Regions from separate parts of the Micromonospora arida genome, predicted to be linked through region 1. Evidence: riboswitches for the same ligand, from Rfam matches in the RefSeq annotation. Region 1 holds a riboswitch; the other holds the start of a gene.
The links. Region 1 has a riboswitch for cyclic di-AMP ahead of ACFYP0_RS32325 (C40 family peptidase). Riboswitches for the same ligand answer to the same signal wherever they lie in the genome.
Positions count from the first base shown of each region.

Region 2: it holds a riboswitch for cyclic di-AMP, as region 1 does, so the genes downstream of both, ACFYP0_RS16570 (transglycosylase family protein) here and ACFYP0_RS32325 (C40 family peptidase) in region 1, are expected to answer to the same signal.

Region 1 covers NZ_JBIALC010000019.1:69,525-76,366, forward strand. Annotated here, with positions in the region: gene ACFYP0_RS32315 (C40 family peptidase) at 1-794, shown strand, start outside; gene ACFYP0_RS32320 (N-acetylmuramoyl-L-alanine amidase) at 850-2,832, opposite strand; cyclic di-AMP (ydaO/yuaA leader) riboswitch at 3,068-3,203, shown strand; gene ACFYP0_RS32325 (C40 family peptidase) at 3,217-4,257, shown strand; gene dcd (dCTP deaminase) at 4,331-4,909, opposite strand; gene ACFYP0_RS32335 (pyridoxamine 5'-phosphate oxidase family protein) at 5,009-5,566, shown strand; tRNA gene ACFYP0_RS32340 (tRNA-Gly) at 5,824-5,897, shown strand; gene ACFYP0_RS32345 (SigE family RNA polymerase sigma factor) at 6,064-6,597, shown strand; gene ACFYP0_RS32350 (hypothetical protein) at 6,587-6,842, shown strand, end outside.
Region 2 covers NZ_JBIALC010000004.1:523,980-531,864, reverse strand. Annotated here, with positions in the region: gene ACFYP0_RS16605 (FMN-binding glutamate synthase family protein) at 1-1,086, shown strand, start outside; gene ACFYP0_RS16600 (GNAT family N-acetyltransferase) at 1,414-1,938, shown strand; gene ACFYP0_RS16595 (GNAT family N-acetyltransferase) at 1,935-2,531, shown strand; gene ACFYP0_RS16590 (helix-turn-helix transcriptional regulator) at 2,423-3,400, opposite strand; gene ACFYP0_RS16585 (VOC family protein) at 3,462-3,932, shown strand; gene dinB (DNA polymerase IV) at 3,989-5,176, shown strand; gene ACFYP0_RS16575 (hypothetical protein) at 5,299-5,667, shown strand; gene ACFYP0_RS16570 (transglycosylase family protein) at 5,762-6,430, opposite strand; cyclic di-AMP (ydaO/yuaA leader) riboswitch at 6,431-6,603, opposite strand; gene htpG (molecular chaperone HtpG) at 7,633-7,885, opposite strand, start outside.

The DNA.
Region 1 (6,842 bases):
ACAACAAGGTCCGGGCGCAGCTGAAGGTCAACCGGAAGAAGTCGGCGGACCTCCAGAAGAAGATCGAGCCGCTGGCGCTGCAGAGCGAGCTGGCGCTCAACCGGGTCGGCGACCTCGCCTCCCGCTACTACATCTCCGGCCCGTCACACGACATCGGTGCGCTGCTGGTCAGCGCCAAGCCGGACACGCTCACCGAGCAGCTCACCATCCTCGACCGGCTCGCTTCGCAGGAGCGCAAGGAAGTCGAGGGTGTGCTGGCCGTGCGGGACAAGTACGACGGCGAGAAGCAGAAGCTGGACGCGCTGATCGTCACCCAGACCAAGCAGCAGAATGATCTGGCGGCCAAGAAGAAGCAGATCGACGCCGAGATCAAGAAGCTCGAGGCGTCGATGCCCAAGACCACTGTCAAGACGGCGGCCTGCCCGACCATCAACGGAGTGGTCAGTGAGGCGGCCCGCACCGCGATCAAGACCGCCTGCGGCAAGGTCGGCAAGCCGTACGTCTGGGGCGCCACCGGGCCGAACTCGTTCGACTGCTCAGGGCTGACCCAGTACGCCTACAAGGCGGCCGGGATCTACCTCACGCACCACACCGGTGACCAGTGGAACGAGGGCAAGGCCATCTCGCGAGGCGACGCCCGCCCCGGTGACCTGGTCTTCTTCTTCTCCGGCCTGAGTCATGTCGGCCTCTATCTGGGTAACAACCAGATGGTGCACGCGCCACGCGCCGGCAAACCGGTGCAGGTCTCCAGCATCACCACAATGCCCATCGCCGGGTTCCGCAGACCCGGCTGATCCGCCTCGCGCGACACGACGGTCCCCGGTCACCGACCGGGGGCCGTCGTGGTTCTCAGCGGGGTGCCCCCACCGGGGAGGGCAACAGCTGCACGTCGGCGAGGTCGACGTACATGATCCGGTGGCCGAACTGGATCTGCGCGTACCGGTTCTTGCCGCGAATCACCGTCCAGTCGCCGGGCGAGGAACCGTCGAACGTGCTGGCCCGGTAGTACTCGCCGGCCAGCACCGCGCCGACGGAGTACCGCTGCCCGGCGGCCAGCGTGTACTGGAGCGGCGAGATCGCCTGGTAGGGCACCCCGTCCGGGTACGCGGACTGCTCCGGGTACGCCCGTCCGTAGACCGGAATGGTGGCCTTTCCGGGCTTCGGCGTCGCCACGACGCCGACGGTCCAACTGGCGGTCGGCGCGGACGCCGGGTTGTGGAACCAGGCCCGCTGCCCGAGATACCAGATCGCCGTCCAGTCGCCCTGCCGTCCGGCCAGCGCGTACGTCTGCCCGGCGGACGCCCGGGCCCCGTGATCCGACACCGCCATCGTGTTCGGGCTGCCGTCCGGGCGGAGCGCGATGTCGTTGACCAGCGGCGCGTCCGCGGCCGGTGCGCTGCGCAGCACCACCGCCGAGGAGCCGCGCGGCGCGCAGGGCACGCCCACTGTGACGCAGCCGGTGAACGCCGGCTGGTTGGTGGTGTAGTCCGGGTCGATCCGGACCAGCCCGGTGGCCGGGGTGCCGGTGTCCAGTCGAGGTGCGTGCAGCAGGTCGAAGTAGTGCGTCCAGTCCCAGTACGGGCCCGGATCCCAGTGCATTCCCCGCACGGTCGAGGCGATGGTGCCGGGCACGTTGTCGTGGCCGATGATGTGCTGGCGGTCCAGCGGGATGCCCAGCCGCAGCGCCAGGTGCCGGACCAGCTTCGCCGAGGTCCGGTACATCGCCTCGGTGTACCAGGTGCCCTGCGCCGCGAAGCCCTCGTGTTCCAACCCGATCGACTTCGCGTTGACGTACCAGTTGCCGGCGTGCCAGCCGACGTCCTTGGTCTTCACGTGCTGGGCGATGTGCCCGTCGACCGAGCGCAGCGAGTAGTGCCAGCTCACGTAGGTCGGATCCTGGACGAGTTGCAGGGTCGTGGCCCAACTCGCCTCGGTGTCGTGGATGACGATGTACTCGATCTTCTGCCGCGCGGGCCGGTCGGAGAGGTCGTGGTTGCCGTAGTCCCCGTCGCCGAACGCCTCGTAGGGCGCCGGGATCCACTCGCAGGAGATGGTGCGTGGGCACTCCACCCCGTCCGGGCGGGCCAGGCGGCGCAGGCCCAACCGGTCCAACCAGGAACGCTCGGGCCGTACCACGCGGGCCGGCAGGGTGACACGCTGGCCGTCGTCGGTCACCCGGGCTTCGCCCGCGCCGATGGTGGTGAAGACCTCGTCGGCGAAGGCCGCCGCGGCGTCGGCGCTGTCCGCGCCCGAGTAGCGGGCCACCGCGCCGTACCAGGCCGCCGGGTCGGTGCCCGCGCCGACCGGCGCGCCCAGATCCCTCTGGTACGCGCTCAGCAGCGCGGCCCCACCCCGGATGTTGAGGCCCGCGTCGGTGCGCAGTGCCTCGGGGGTGGCGCCGGTCAGCGTGGCGGCGGCGTCCACGGTCTGCAACGCGGCGATGGACGGCGCGGGTGCCTCGACCGGCCGGGGCGTGGGCACCCGGGCGGAACGGGAGTCGTCGCCGCGTGGGTCCTCGGCGCCGGCGTCGTGGTGGCCGCGCCCGGGTAGGGCGGCCACGTGCCGCGCGTCGGTCAGGTGCATCGGGCCGTAGCCGCCACTGGTGCTCGGTGTGCCGGCGTTGGTGTCCCAACGGGACTCCAGGAAGGAGACGCCGAGCAGCACGACGGCCGGCACGCCGTACTCGGTGGCCGCTGCGGCGTACTGCTGCTGACGGTCGGTGGCGGGCGCGGCGGCGGCCGGGCCGCTGGAGAGCGGCACCGTGGTCGCGGCGGCGACCACGGTGGCGGCGAGCAGCGCGCGCCAGCCGGTCGACAGGGTTGGATGGTGCATCGAACCCCCTAGATTCTCGCGGAGTGAGGTCAGGTCACCATCGCGCCGTCCGGGAGCTCGCGTCAATACCTTTCCATCTATCGAAGCGTGCGGAAAGAATTCTTCACACACGGTCGGTGACCTCGCCCAATCCGTACGGAGTGTCACGGCCGCACGGGTTGCGGATCGGTAACAAGCGTCTCTACTCTGGTCATTCGTCGGCCCGACAGCAGCTCCGCCCAGCCCGGGCGGTAACGGACCGACACCGCCGAGTCGTTTCCGAGCGAACCGGGGACCCAGGTCCCTCGGGGTGAATCCGCAGCCACTGCGGTAGGGCGCCGACTTCCCGCCCGAACCCGTCAGCTAACCCGGTAGGCGGTCAGGAAGAAGGAGTACGGAACCCCGGTGGCACTCCATGCCCCGCGGCCGTCGTCCGAGCGGCCGGCATCAGCCGGCCCGGCCTCGATCGTGCCGCGCCCACGCTGGTCCCGCTTCACCACCGCACTCGCCGCGCTGGCCGGCATCGCCGTCGTCCTGACCGGCAGTGCCACGGCGGCGCACGCCGACCCGTCCGTCGCCGAGATCGAGCGCCAGATCGACGCCGACTGGAACAAGCTCGAACCGATCATCGAACGGCACAACGCCACCCGCACCGACCTCGCCGCAAAGCGGAAGCAGGCCGACGCGCTGGCCGCCCGGATCACTCCGCTGGAGCGCCAGGTCGACGCCGCGATGGACAAGGTCAGCGCCCTGGCCGTACGCGCCTACAAGGGTGAGAACGTCTCGACAGTCAACGCCGTGCTGGGCAGCCGGTCGCCCAGCGAGGTGGTCGGCCAGCTCGAAATGCTCGACCGCTTCGCGCACAACCAGCAGAAGGACGTACGCCAGGTGGCCGACCTGCGCGATCAGCTGGCCGCGCAGAAGGCGCCGCTGGACGAGATGGTGGCCCAGCTGACCCGCACCGAAGCTCAGCTGGCGGCGAAGAAGAAGCAGATCAACGAAGAGATCGACCGCCTGCAGAAGCTGCGCCTCAAGGTGTACGGCAGCGGCGGCGGCGGTCCGCTGCGCCCGGCACCCTGCCCGGGTAGCTACCCCGGCGGCGCCGCGGGCACCGCGGTCAAGTTCGCCTGCGCGCAGATCGGCAAGCCCTACGTCTGGGGTGCCGAGGGCCCGAACTCGTACGACTGCTCCGGTCTGATGCTGGCCGCCTGGGCGAAGGCCGGCGTGTCGCTGCCGCACAACGCCGCCGCGCAGAGCCGGGTCACCAAGAACGTCAGCAAGGGCGACCTGCGCCCCGGCGACCTGGTCTTCTACTACAGCGACATCCACCACGTCGGCATGTACGTCGGCGGCGGCTGGGTGGTGCACGCCTCGCAGGCCGGTCAACCGGTCAAGATGAAGAAGGTCGACGACGGCCCGATCCACAGCTACGGCCGTCCAGGCTGACCTTCCGATGACCGAGGGCCCGTCGCGATCCGTCGCGGCGGGCCCTCGTCGTCTCGGTCCTAACGGCTGAACCTCAGCGGGTGGGCCAGGTGCGCCAGTGCTGCCAGGCGCGGCTGGGTGTCGGCCCCCGCTGGCCCTGGTAGCGCGAGCCGTAGACCACCGAGCCGTACGGGTGCTCGGCCGGCGAGGAGAGCCGGAAGATGCAGAGCTGCCCGATCTTCATGCCCGGCCACAGGGTGATCGGCAGGTTCGCCACGTTCGAGAGTTCCAGTGTCACGTGACCGGAGAAGCCCGGGTCGATGAAGCCGGCGGTGGAGTGCGTGAGCAGCCCGAGCCGGCCCAGGGAGCTCTTGCCCTCCAGTCGGCCGGCGAGCTGGTCACCCAGCGAGATGACCTCCAGTGTCGAGGCGAGGACGAACTCCCCCGGGTGCAGCACGAACGGCTCGCCGTCGGGGACCTCGACCGCCGAGGTCAGGTCGTCCTGCTGCATGGCGGGATCGATGTGGGTGTAGAGGTGGTTGTTGAAAACCCGGAACAGCCGGTCGAGTCGGACGTCGATGCTGGACGGTTGGACCAGAGTGGGCTCGAACGGCTCCAGGCCCAGCGTGCCGGCCTTGATCTCGGAGACCAGGTCGCGGTCGGAGAGCAGCATCGGACCACCATAGCCGCGTTCCCGAAAGTGGCCGGATTCGGTGCCGGTGACCAGCGCGTCGAGGTCGCTACTCGTACATTTGTTCGATAGAATGCCCACATGGCTTCCTGGTCCGAATTCGCCGCCGACGAGCCCCGACTCGCCGACGGGATCCGCGTTCTCCTCCAGCAATACGGGCCGGGCTTCGGCTATCTGGCCACGGTCCGTGCCGACGGCGGGCCCCGCGTCCATCCGGTCTCTCCGGTCATCACCGCCGAGGGGCTGTTCTGCTTCATCATCGACTCGCCCAAGCGCCGCGACCTCGAACGTGACGGCCGTTACGCGCTGCACTCCTTCCCCGCGGAGGAGAGCGACGACGAGGCGTACGTGGCGGGGCACGCCCGTCCGGTGACCGATCCGGTCCTCGTGGCGCAGTTGGCGCACAGCGCCCGGGCCGAGCCGCAGGTCGACTGGCGGCTCTTCGAGTTCACCGTCGACGTGGCCATGCTCACCCGCCGCGAGCAGCACATCGCGGGCATTCCGGGCCTCGCGCCGGGTCGGCCGGCCGTTCGGGTCTGGCTCGACCCAAACGCCCCGTCGGCGGGGGCCATGCCCCTCGCCGTCCCGCAGGCGCGCCCGACCCGCCTCAGCCGTGACGTCCAGTGCACGGCCGCCTGACCACAACCGGAAGGTTCATCGGTGCCGGCTCCGTCGTAACGGGAGCCGGCACCGGCGTACGTACCGGCCCCGGTGCCGCGGTGATCAACTCGACTTCAGTGAAATCGCGGTGTCCCAACGCTCCGGATGCCCCGACTTCCAGAAAACCGAGTGGATCAACCTGGGGTCGACCCGGGTGGAGCGGTACGCGGACAGCTGCGGTCGGCGGGGGGACCTGGGTGCACGGCCTCGACGACTCGGGTACAGTGGTGCCGCTTGCGGGTGTAGTTCAATGGCAGAACATCAGCTTCCCAAGCTGACAGTGCGGGTTCGATTCCCGTCACCCGCTCCACTGCGAAGGCCCTGGCCAGGACGAGAGTCCCAGCCAGGGCCTTCGACGCTGTTGCGGCCAGCAGCGCTCGCGGCCGACAAGACCCTGAAGGCCCGCAACCCCGGCCGTTCCTGCGTTAACCTCGCTGACCTCCCAGAGCGTTCAAGTGGTGGGAGGTACACACACCATGCAACGACCTCGGGAACTGGCGCCACCGGAAGGCTTCGCCGAGTTCGTCGCGGCGCGCTCCGATGCGCTGCTGCGTTCGGCCTGGCTGCTTACCGGCGATGCCGGGCGAGCCGAGGACCTGTTGCAGACGGTTCTGGCGGACGTCTGGCGGCGCTGGGCCACGATCAGGAGTGCCGGGCATCCCGAGGCGTACCTGCGCCGAGCGCTGTTCACCACCTACGTCTCCTGGTGGCGGCGGCGCTGGCGCAGTGAGATTCCAAGCCAGCCGCCGGACGAGCCCGCACGTGGCGACGTGGCAGGTGAGTCCGTCGACCGGGACGCGGTACGCCGCGCGTTGGCCCGACTCAGCCGGCAGCAGCGGGCGATCGTGGTGCTCCGCTACGTCGAGGACCTGACGGTGCAGCGGACGGCGGAAGTGCTCGGCTGCTCGCACAACACGGTCAAGGTGCAGGCCTTCCGTGCCCTACGGATTCTGCGTACCGATCCGAATCTTGAGCTGTTTGCCGCCTGGAGGTCGCGAAGTGACGCGTGAAGATGAGGACATCAGGCTGCTGTTGACCAACGCCGTTCCCCCACTGACGCCGCCACCAGATCGGGTTGTCAAGGTGGCCCGGCGGGTCCGCCGGCACCGGCAGCGCCTGATCGGAAGCACCGCGCTAGCCGTGGCCCTGGCTGTCGGACTGGGCGTCGGAGGGGCGCGGATACTCACCGACGGCAACCGTGCCCCCTCGATGGCGGGCGATTCCGGCGGACAAGGGCAGTGGACGTCGTGCGTCG
Region 2 (7,885 bases), on a different contig from region 1:
AACAAGGGGGCGGCGCTCGCCGGCTGCCTGCAGAACACCGGCGAGGGCGGCCTGTCGCCGTACCACCGCAACGGTGGTGAGCTGGTCTTCCAACTCGGCACCGCGTACTTCGGCTGCCGTGACGAACACGGCCGGTTCAGCCTCGACCGGTTGAAGGACCTGGTCGCCGGCGCACCGGTGCGGGCGCTGGAGATCAAGCTGAGCCAGGGCGCCAAGCCGAGCCTCGGTGGGCTGCTGCCCGGGGCGAAGGTGTCCGCCGAGATCGCCGCCACCCGGGGCATCCCGGCCGGTCAGGACTGCGTCAGCCCGTCCCGGCACGCCGAGTTCTCCGACTGCGACAGCCTGCTCGACTGGGTGGAATTGCTGGCCGCCGAGACGGGACTGCCGGTCGGCATCAAGTCGGCGGTCGGTGACCTGGGCTTCTGGCAGGAGTTGGCCACCCTGATGCGGGACACCGGCCGGGGTGTGGACTTCGTGACGATCGACGGCGGCGAGGGCGGCACCGGGGCCGCACCACTGATCTTCACCGACTCGGTGTCGCTCCCGTTCCAACAGGGCTTCTCCCGGGTGTACAAGATCTTCGCCGAGCACGATCTGCATGAAAAGGTGGTCTTCGTCGGCGGCGGCAAGCTCGGCCTGCCGGACAACGCCATCGTGGCGTTCGCGCTCGGCTGCGACCTGGTCAACGTCGGTCGGGAGGCGATGTTGGCGATCGGCTGCATCCAGGCGCAGAAGTGCCACACCGACACCTGCCCCACCGGCGTCGCCACCCAGAACACGTGGCTCGCCCGGGGCCTGGACCCGACGTTGAAGTCGGTCCGGGCGGCCAACTACCTGCGGACGCTGCGCCGCGACCTGACCAAGGTCGCCGAGGCCTGCGGCGTCGAACACCCCGGCCTGATCGGCACCGACGCCGTGGAGATCCTGGACGGCCGCACCGGCTCCACCCCACTGCACCAGGTGTACGGCTACCGACCGGATTGGGGACTGCCCTCGCCCACCGACCAGGCGGAGATCATCCGGCTGATGGTCCCGGAGGCACCCCAGGGCGGCAGCGCCCCGCCCTCCGCAACCGCCGTCGGCTGAGATCACGCCCGGAGCGTCGGCGAGGGCCGCACGCTCGGACCAGAGAAGTACCAGGCCCGGGATCGCGGATCGCGGATCGCGGATCGCGGTGAGCTTGATGACTGGGCGGCATCTTGATGACTCACAAACATCAAGCGTTTCCCCGCCATGTCCGCGAAGTGCCGCCCGCCGGCCACCACGGCCGCAACCCACACGACCGCAACCCACCACGATCGCCAGCCGCCACGACCGCCAGGCACGACGATCGCCAGGCACGACGACCGCCGGCAGATCGGTGCCTGCGATAAACGCGTGGAGCCGGCGACTCACCGCGTCTATGGTGGCGCGGTGCTGATCAGACGCGAGACGCCCGCCGACATCGACGCCATTCGGGCGGTGCACTCCGCAGCCTTCGCCAAGGCCGACGGCGGTGACGGCATACCGGTCGAGGCGACCCTTGTCGACGCGCTGCGCGCCGACGAGGGCTGGCTGCCCGCGTACTCCCTGGTGGCGACCGATTCGGACGGCCAGGTGGTCGGGCACGTGGTGGCCACCCGCGGCCGGGTGGGTGGTGCGCCGGTGGCGTTGGGCCTGGGGCCGCTGGGCGTGCTGCCCGACTGGCAGCGGCGCGGGGTCGGCAGTGCGTTGATGCACGCGGTGCTCGGCGCGGCCGACGCGCGGGACGAGCCGCTGGTGGTCCTGCTCGGGCATCCCGACTACTACCCGCGCTTCGGGTTCCGGCCGGCCGTCGAGCTGGGCGTCACCCCGCCGCAGCCGTGGGGGCCGCAGTACTTCATGGCTCGCCCGTTGCACGCCTGGCGCGAGTCGATCCGGGGCGAGTTCCGCTACGCCGGCCCGTTCGACGACCTGTGAACCGACCCGCTGTCCGTCGGCGGCGCGCCACCGACCTGGACGGTTGCGTCGCGGCGCTCGCCGAGGTTCACCGGGTCGACGGGTACCCGCTGAACTGGCCCGCCGACCCGCACCGCTGGCTGCGCGAGCCGCACCCGGCGCGAGCCTGGGTCGCCGTCGACGCCGACGCGGCCGTTGTCGGACACGTCGCGGTGCATCGGATCCCCGACCAGGTGGACGGGCCGCCCGGCCGGTCGACGGCCGAGGTGGCTCGTCTCTTCGTGGTGCCGAAAGCCCGTGGGTTGGCGCTGGGCAGCGCCCTGCTGGACCGGGCCCGCCGGTGGGCGGACAAACGCAGAACGGACCTGGTGCTGGAGTTGGCCGCCGATGGCACCGCGGCCGCCGCGCTGTACGAGCGCGCAGGATGGCAGTGTGTCGGCACCAGCACGGCACCATGGGCCGCTCCCGACGGCAGCCCGGTGTCGCTGCGCCACTACACGCTGCGTCACCGCGCGCCGGGCTCCGACGTCGCACCGGCCAGCACTGCCAGGCGACGGGCGAGCCGGCCTGCGGCCTCGCGCAGCTCGGGAGGCTCCAGCACCTCCATCTCGTGATCCAGGCGGGCGAGGTGCGCGGCGAGCCAGTCCAGGTTGTCGCCGCCGACGACCAGCACGGACCATCCGTCGCGGTCGTCCTCGACCCGCCCCACCTGTGGTGGGACCACCTCCCGCAACCGCTCCGGTGGGGCGTGCACCCGCACCCGGGCGAGGTAGCGGTACGGTGCCCCGGTCACGGCCCGCTGCACGAAGGCGGCCGGATCCGGATGCTCGCGCGCCGGGAAACGCCAGGTCGTCGCCACCGCACCCCGCATCCGATCCAGCCGGAACGTCCGCCAGTCGGCGCGGTCGACGTCCCAGGCCATCAGATACCAGCGGCGGCCGGTCGTGACCATCCGGATCGGCTCGACCGTCCGTTCCCGCTCGCCAGCGTCCCGGCCGGGATAGTGGAACCGAACGCGTACCCCGTCCCGACAGGCCCGGGCGAGTGTCACCAGCAGCTCCGCGTCGATCTCGGCGACCGGGCCGATGAGGGTGTCGGTGGAGCCGTGCACCGCCCGTACCTCGGCGCGCAGCCGCGACGGCATCACCTGGTCGAGCTTCGTGAGTGCCCGCAGCGCCGCCTCGCTCGCCCCGGCAATCGTGCCCCCGGAGGCGAGCCGCAGAGACACCGCCGTGGCGATCGCCTCCTCGTCGTCGAGGAGCAACGGCGGCAGCCGGGTGCCCGCGCCGAGTTGGTAGCCGCCACCGACGCCCGACACCGCGCGCACCGGGTAGCCGAGCGTCCGCAGACGCTGCACGTCGCGGCGCACGCACCGGCCGGTGACCCCCAGCTCGGCGGCGAGTTCGGTGGCCGTCCAGGACAGTCGTCGTTGCAGCAGCGCCAGCAGGCGCAGCACCCGCTCGGTCGTCGCCTCGACGGTCACCCGTCGATCGTTGCACGGATAGCGGAACAGCCCTGTCCGCTATCCGCGAAAGGCTGGGATCATGACCGACCAGAACAGGAAGCAGGGATCCGCCGTGACCCGCGACGTCCAGATCACGTTCGACTGCGCCGACCCGGCGCGGTTGGCCACGTTCTGGGCCGACGCGCTCGGTTACCAGGTACAGGCACCACCCGGAGACTTCGAGTCGTGGGACCAGGCGCTGGAGGCGATGGGTGTGCCGCCGGAGAGCCGCAACGACGCGTCGGCGGTGGTCGACCCCGAGGGCACACGACCACGGCTGTTCTTTCAGCGGGTGCCGGAGCACAAGCAGGTGAAGAACCGCGTCCACCTCGACGTACGCGCAGCCCCCGGACTGGAGGGTGACGAGCGGATGGCGGCCCTGGAGGCCGAAGCCGAACGGCTCGTCTCGCGTGGTGCCAAGCGGCTCAGTCGGCACGAGCCCGCTCCCCCGTTGGGCGCCGGTCATCTCGTCATGGCCGACCCCGAGGGCAACGAGTTCTGCCTCGACTGATCGGCGTTCGCCCAGCTCACTGCCGCATTCGCCGGACGCCATGCGAACATGTGTACGTGTCGCACGGCGCCAGCATCCTGCACGCCGACCTGGACGCGTTCTACGCGTCGGTCGAGCAGCGTGACGACCCGCGCCTGCGTGGGCGGCCGGTGATCGTCGGTGGCGGCGTGGTGCTCGCTGCCAGCTACGAGGCGAAGGCGCGGGGCGTCCGCAGCGCGATGGGCGGCCAGCAGGCGCGAAGGCTGTGCCCGGACGCGATCGTCGTGCCGCCGCGGATGTCGGCGTACACGGCGGCGAGCCGGGCGGTCTTCGAGATCTTCCGGCAGACCACACCGCTGGTCGAGGGGCTCTCCATCGACGAGGCCTTCCTCGACGTGGGTGGTCTGCGGCGGCTGGTCGGGCCACCGGCCGAGATCGCCGAACGACTGCGCCGGGACGTCCGCGACCGGGTCCACCTGCCGATCACGGTGGGGGTGGCCCGCACGAAGTTCCTGGCCAAGGTGGCCAGCGGCGTGGCGAAACCGGACGGCCTCCTGGTGGTCGCACCGGACGCCGAGCTGGCGTTCCTGCACCCGCTGCCGGTGGAACGGCTCTGGGGCGTCGGCCCGGTCACGGCCGCCAAGCTGCGCGAACGCAGGATCCGTACCGTCGGGGAGGTGGCCCGCCTCGGTGAGGCGGCGCTGGTGTCGCTGCTCGGCGCGGGTGCCGGCCGGCACCTGCACGCTCTGGCGCACAATCGCGACCCCCGGGCGGTGCAGGTGGGGCGGCGACGCGGTTCGATGGGCGCGCAGCACGCGCTGAGTCGCAGCCCGCACGCCTCGACGGAACTGGACGCCATCCTCGCCGGGCTGGTCGACCGGGTCAGCCGGCGGATGCGGACGGCCGGGCGGTCGGGCCGCACCGTGGTGTTGCGGCTGCGCTTCGGCGACTACACCCGGGCGACCCGCTCGCACACGGTGGGTAAGGCGACCGCCGACACGACGGCGCTACTCACCGCCGCGCGGACGTTGTTGCGGGCCGCGCTGCCCGAGATCGATCGCCGAGGCATCACCCTGATCGGTGTCTCCGTGGGCAACCTCGACGACAACCCGGTCCAGCCTGAGCTGCCGTTCCAGCCAGACCCCGGCTCCCATCTGGACGCTGCGGTCGACGCGGTCCGCGACCGGTTCGGATCAGCGGCGCTCACGCGGGCGGTGTTGCTCGGCCGGGAGCCGGGCGTGGAGATGCCACTTCTGCCGGACTGACCGATAAGCGTGCGGCGTCCACGGCCGAGCTGCGATCAGAGACACATCACAGCAGGTCGGCGGTTTAGCCGGCGGCTGACGGGTGACCCTTGAGGGGTACAGCCTGACGAGGGGGGCCCACCATGTCCGACGACACCAGCAACCGACCGAGTCGCACCGCCGAGCGTCCGCACGACGTGACCGACCCGCTGCTGTGGCAGTTGGCGATCGACGTGCTGAGCGCACACGAGCCGGACGACGAGGACCAGTGCCGCAACCTCCAGTGCGCCGGGCAGTCCTGGCCGTGCGCGGCCCGCAACGGCGCCGAGCAGTCGCTGCGACTGTCCCGCAGCACGCCCGACTCGGTCGGGAGGACCACCGACGGCGACGACAGTGACGACGTGGGCGCGGGCCGTCCCGGGGAGTCCCCGGTGCCAGCCTCCCGCTGGGGCTGGAACGCCGGCCCGGCAGCGTCGCATCGAGGGCCGAAGGCGTCCGCCTCGGCGGCGTGACGGCGGCCCGCACGAGGTACGGGCACCCGGGCTGACAGCACGACACACACGAACGCTCGGCCGGGTCACCGGCCGAGCGTTCGTGTGTCATCCGTCAGAGGCTGAGCCGCTGACCCGGAAAGATCAGACCCGGGTCTGCGCCGACCACCTGCCGGTTGTCCTCGTACAGGGCCTGCCAGCCGCCGGCCACCCGCTGGTCGGCAGCGATCTCGGACAGGGTGTCGCCCGACTTGACCAGGTACGTCTGGCCGCCCGCCACCGGCGCGGTGCGCTGGTGGTCACGGGTCGCCGGCTGCTCGCCACGCGACGACCGCTCCTGCGGCTTGGTGGGCTTCGCGGTCGACGTCGTCGACTTCTCGGTGGATCTGGTCGACGGCTTCGCGGTGGGCTTGGTCGCGGAGCCACCCTTCTTGCCGCAGGTCGGCCACGCGCCGATGCCCTGTCCGTCGAGCACCTTCTCGGCAATGGCGATCTGCTCGCCGCGGCTGGCCAGGTCGGCGCGGGCGGCGTACTTCTTGCCGCCGTAACCGGCCCAGGTGCTCTGCGAGAACTGAAGCCCGCCGTAGTACCCGTTACCAGTGTTGATCTTCCAGTTGCCGCCGGACTCGCACTTGGCGATCGCGTCCCAGTTGACGGCGGCCTGCGCCGGGGCGGCCGGCCCGAAGAGGGCGACGGCGCCGGTGACCGCGCCAACGGCAAGGGTGCCGACGGCGAGGCGGCGGGTGGTGACCCGTCGATGACGGGGGGTGTAGACAGACGTCATGTGAGCTTCCTCCACGCCGGCGAGGTGAGCTGTCGGGTTCGGGCCGAGGAGCCCGGCCGCGCGGTGGCGGCTTCACCCCGAGGTGACATGCACCGAGGAACGTGTGGGTCCCCCGCTCCTGCCCGGGTGACTGGGTTCCGACGACCGGGGGCAGGATTTGGCGTTGCCGGCCGTGGTGTCCGCAATGGCGAACCCGACCGACGTTAGGCACGGTCGGTGACGGTCGCCCACCCCCTGTGAACTTCTTCACCGGGGCACGCGGGGCGGGTCCCGCAGCGGTTGCGGGCGATCGACGTCTGTGCAGTAACCATCGTGGACCGTTTCCGATCAGGTCGGCACAGCAGGCGTGGCGAACACGGCCACAGCCCGGCCTGACAGTTCGATTCAGGCGGTCGCCTGATATCTGCGGAGCGCAGCTTCGGCGAGCTGGTCCAGGAATCTGTCACCACCGGGTTTGTTGCCCTCCTCCTGAATGACCACCAGAGTGGTTCCGATCCGGACGAGGACGCTGTCGCATTCCAGCGTGTCAGCACCGTACGTCGCGCTGCACCTGACGCGAAGACTGTCATCTCCCAACCGCGGCCCTGGTGCCACTGCGAAGCGACGGCTGCCGCCCTGGCTGGACGACGCGACGGTGGGACAACGGCCGATCAAGGTTCGCAGGTCGGCCATTGCTCGTCGTGCACCGTCATCGGCGTATGTCCTGAGGACTTCGGTCCCCACCCACAGGTCATCCGGGCCCGCGTCATAGCTGAGGGTGGCCGCGGCCATCGCTGACGGAGTCCCGGTCAGCCGCCTCGCTGACAACAGCGGGGTCATGCTGCCCGAGCAGGCGTCTGAGCGTTGCTCCCCAGAATCAGGCGACATGACTGTCGCAATCTTCACAGTGAATCCTGGCGGCACCGAGTCCGTGGCGACCAGGCGTGCGGACAACGCCGCGGAGTAGCCCGGCCCGCCCGTCGCCGGAACTGCTGGGTTGGGCGGCTTCGTGGCTGTGGCCGAGCCCGTCGCCTGCGCCGCGGAGGGGATCGCTTCGCCCGCTGACCGGTCCGCTGTACGAGCCGGTGAGGTACCGCACGCGGTCACCGTACAGACGGCCACCACAGCAGCTGACGTACGCAGCACCATCCTGAGCACCGACGGACTCCACCCTCTCGTGCGGGACGCGTCACGTTAGCTGCGGGCGAGCGATCCCCCTACGGCTACAGCGTGCGGGCCAGCCGGTCGGCGAGCGTCCGGGTGAAGCGGGCCGGGTCGGTCAGCTCACCGCCCTCGGCGAGCACCGCCAGGCCGTAGAGCAGCTCGGCGGTCTCGGTCAGGGCGGCGGTGTCGCTGCCCTGCTCGTGGGCCTTGCGCAGCCCCGACACCAGCGGGTGACCGGGGTTGATCTCCAGGATCCGCTTGGTCGTGGGGATCTCGTGCCCCATCGCTCGGTACATCTTCTCCAAGGTCGGG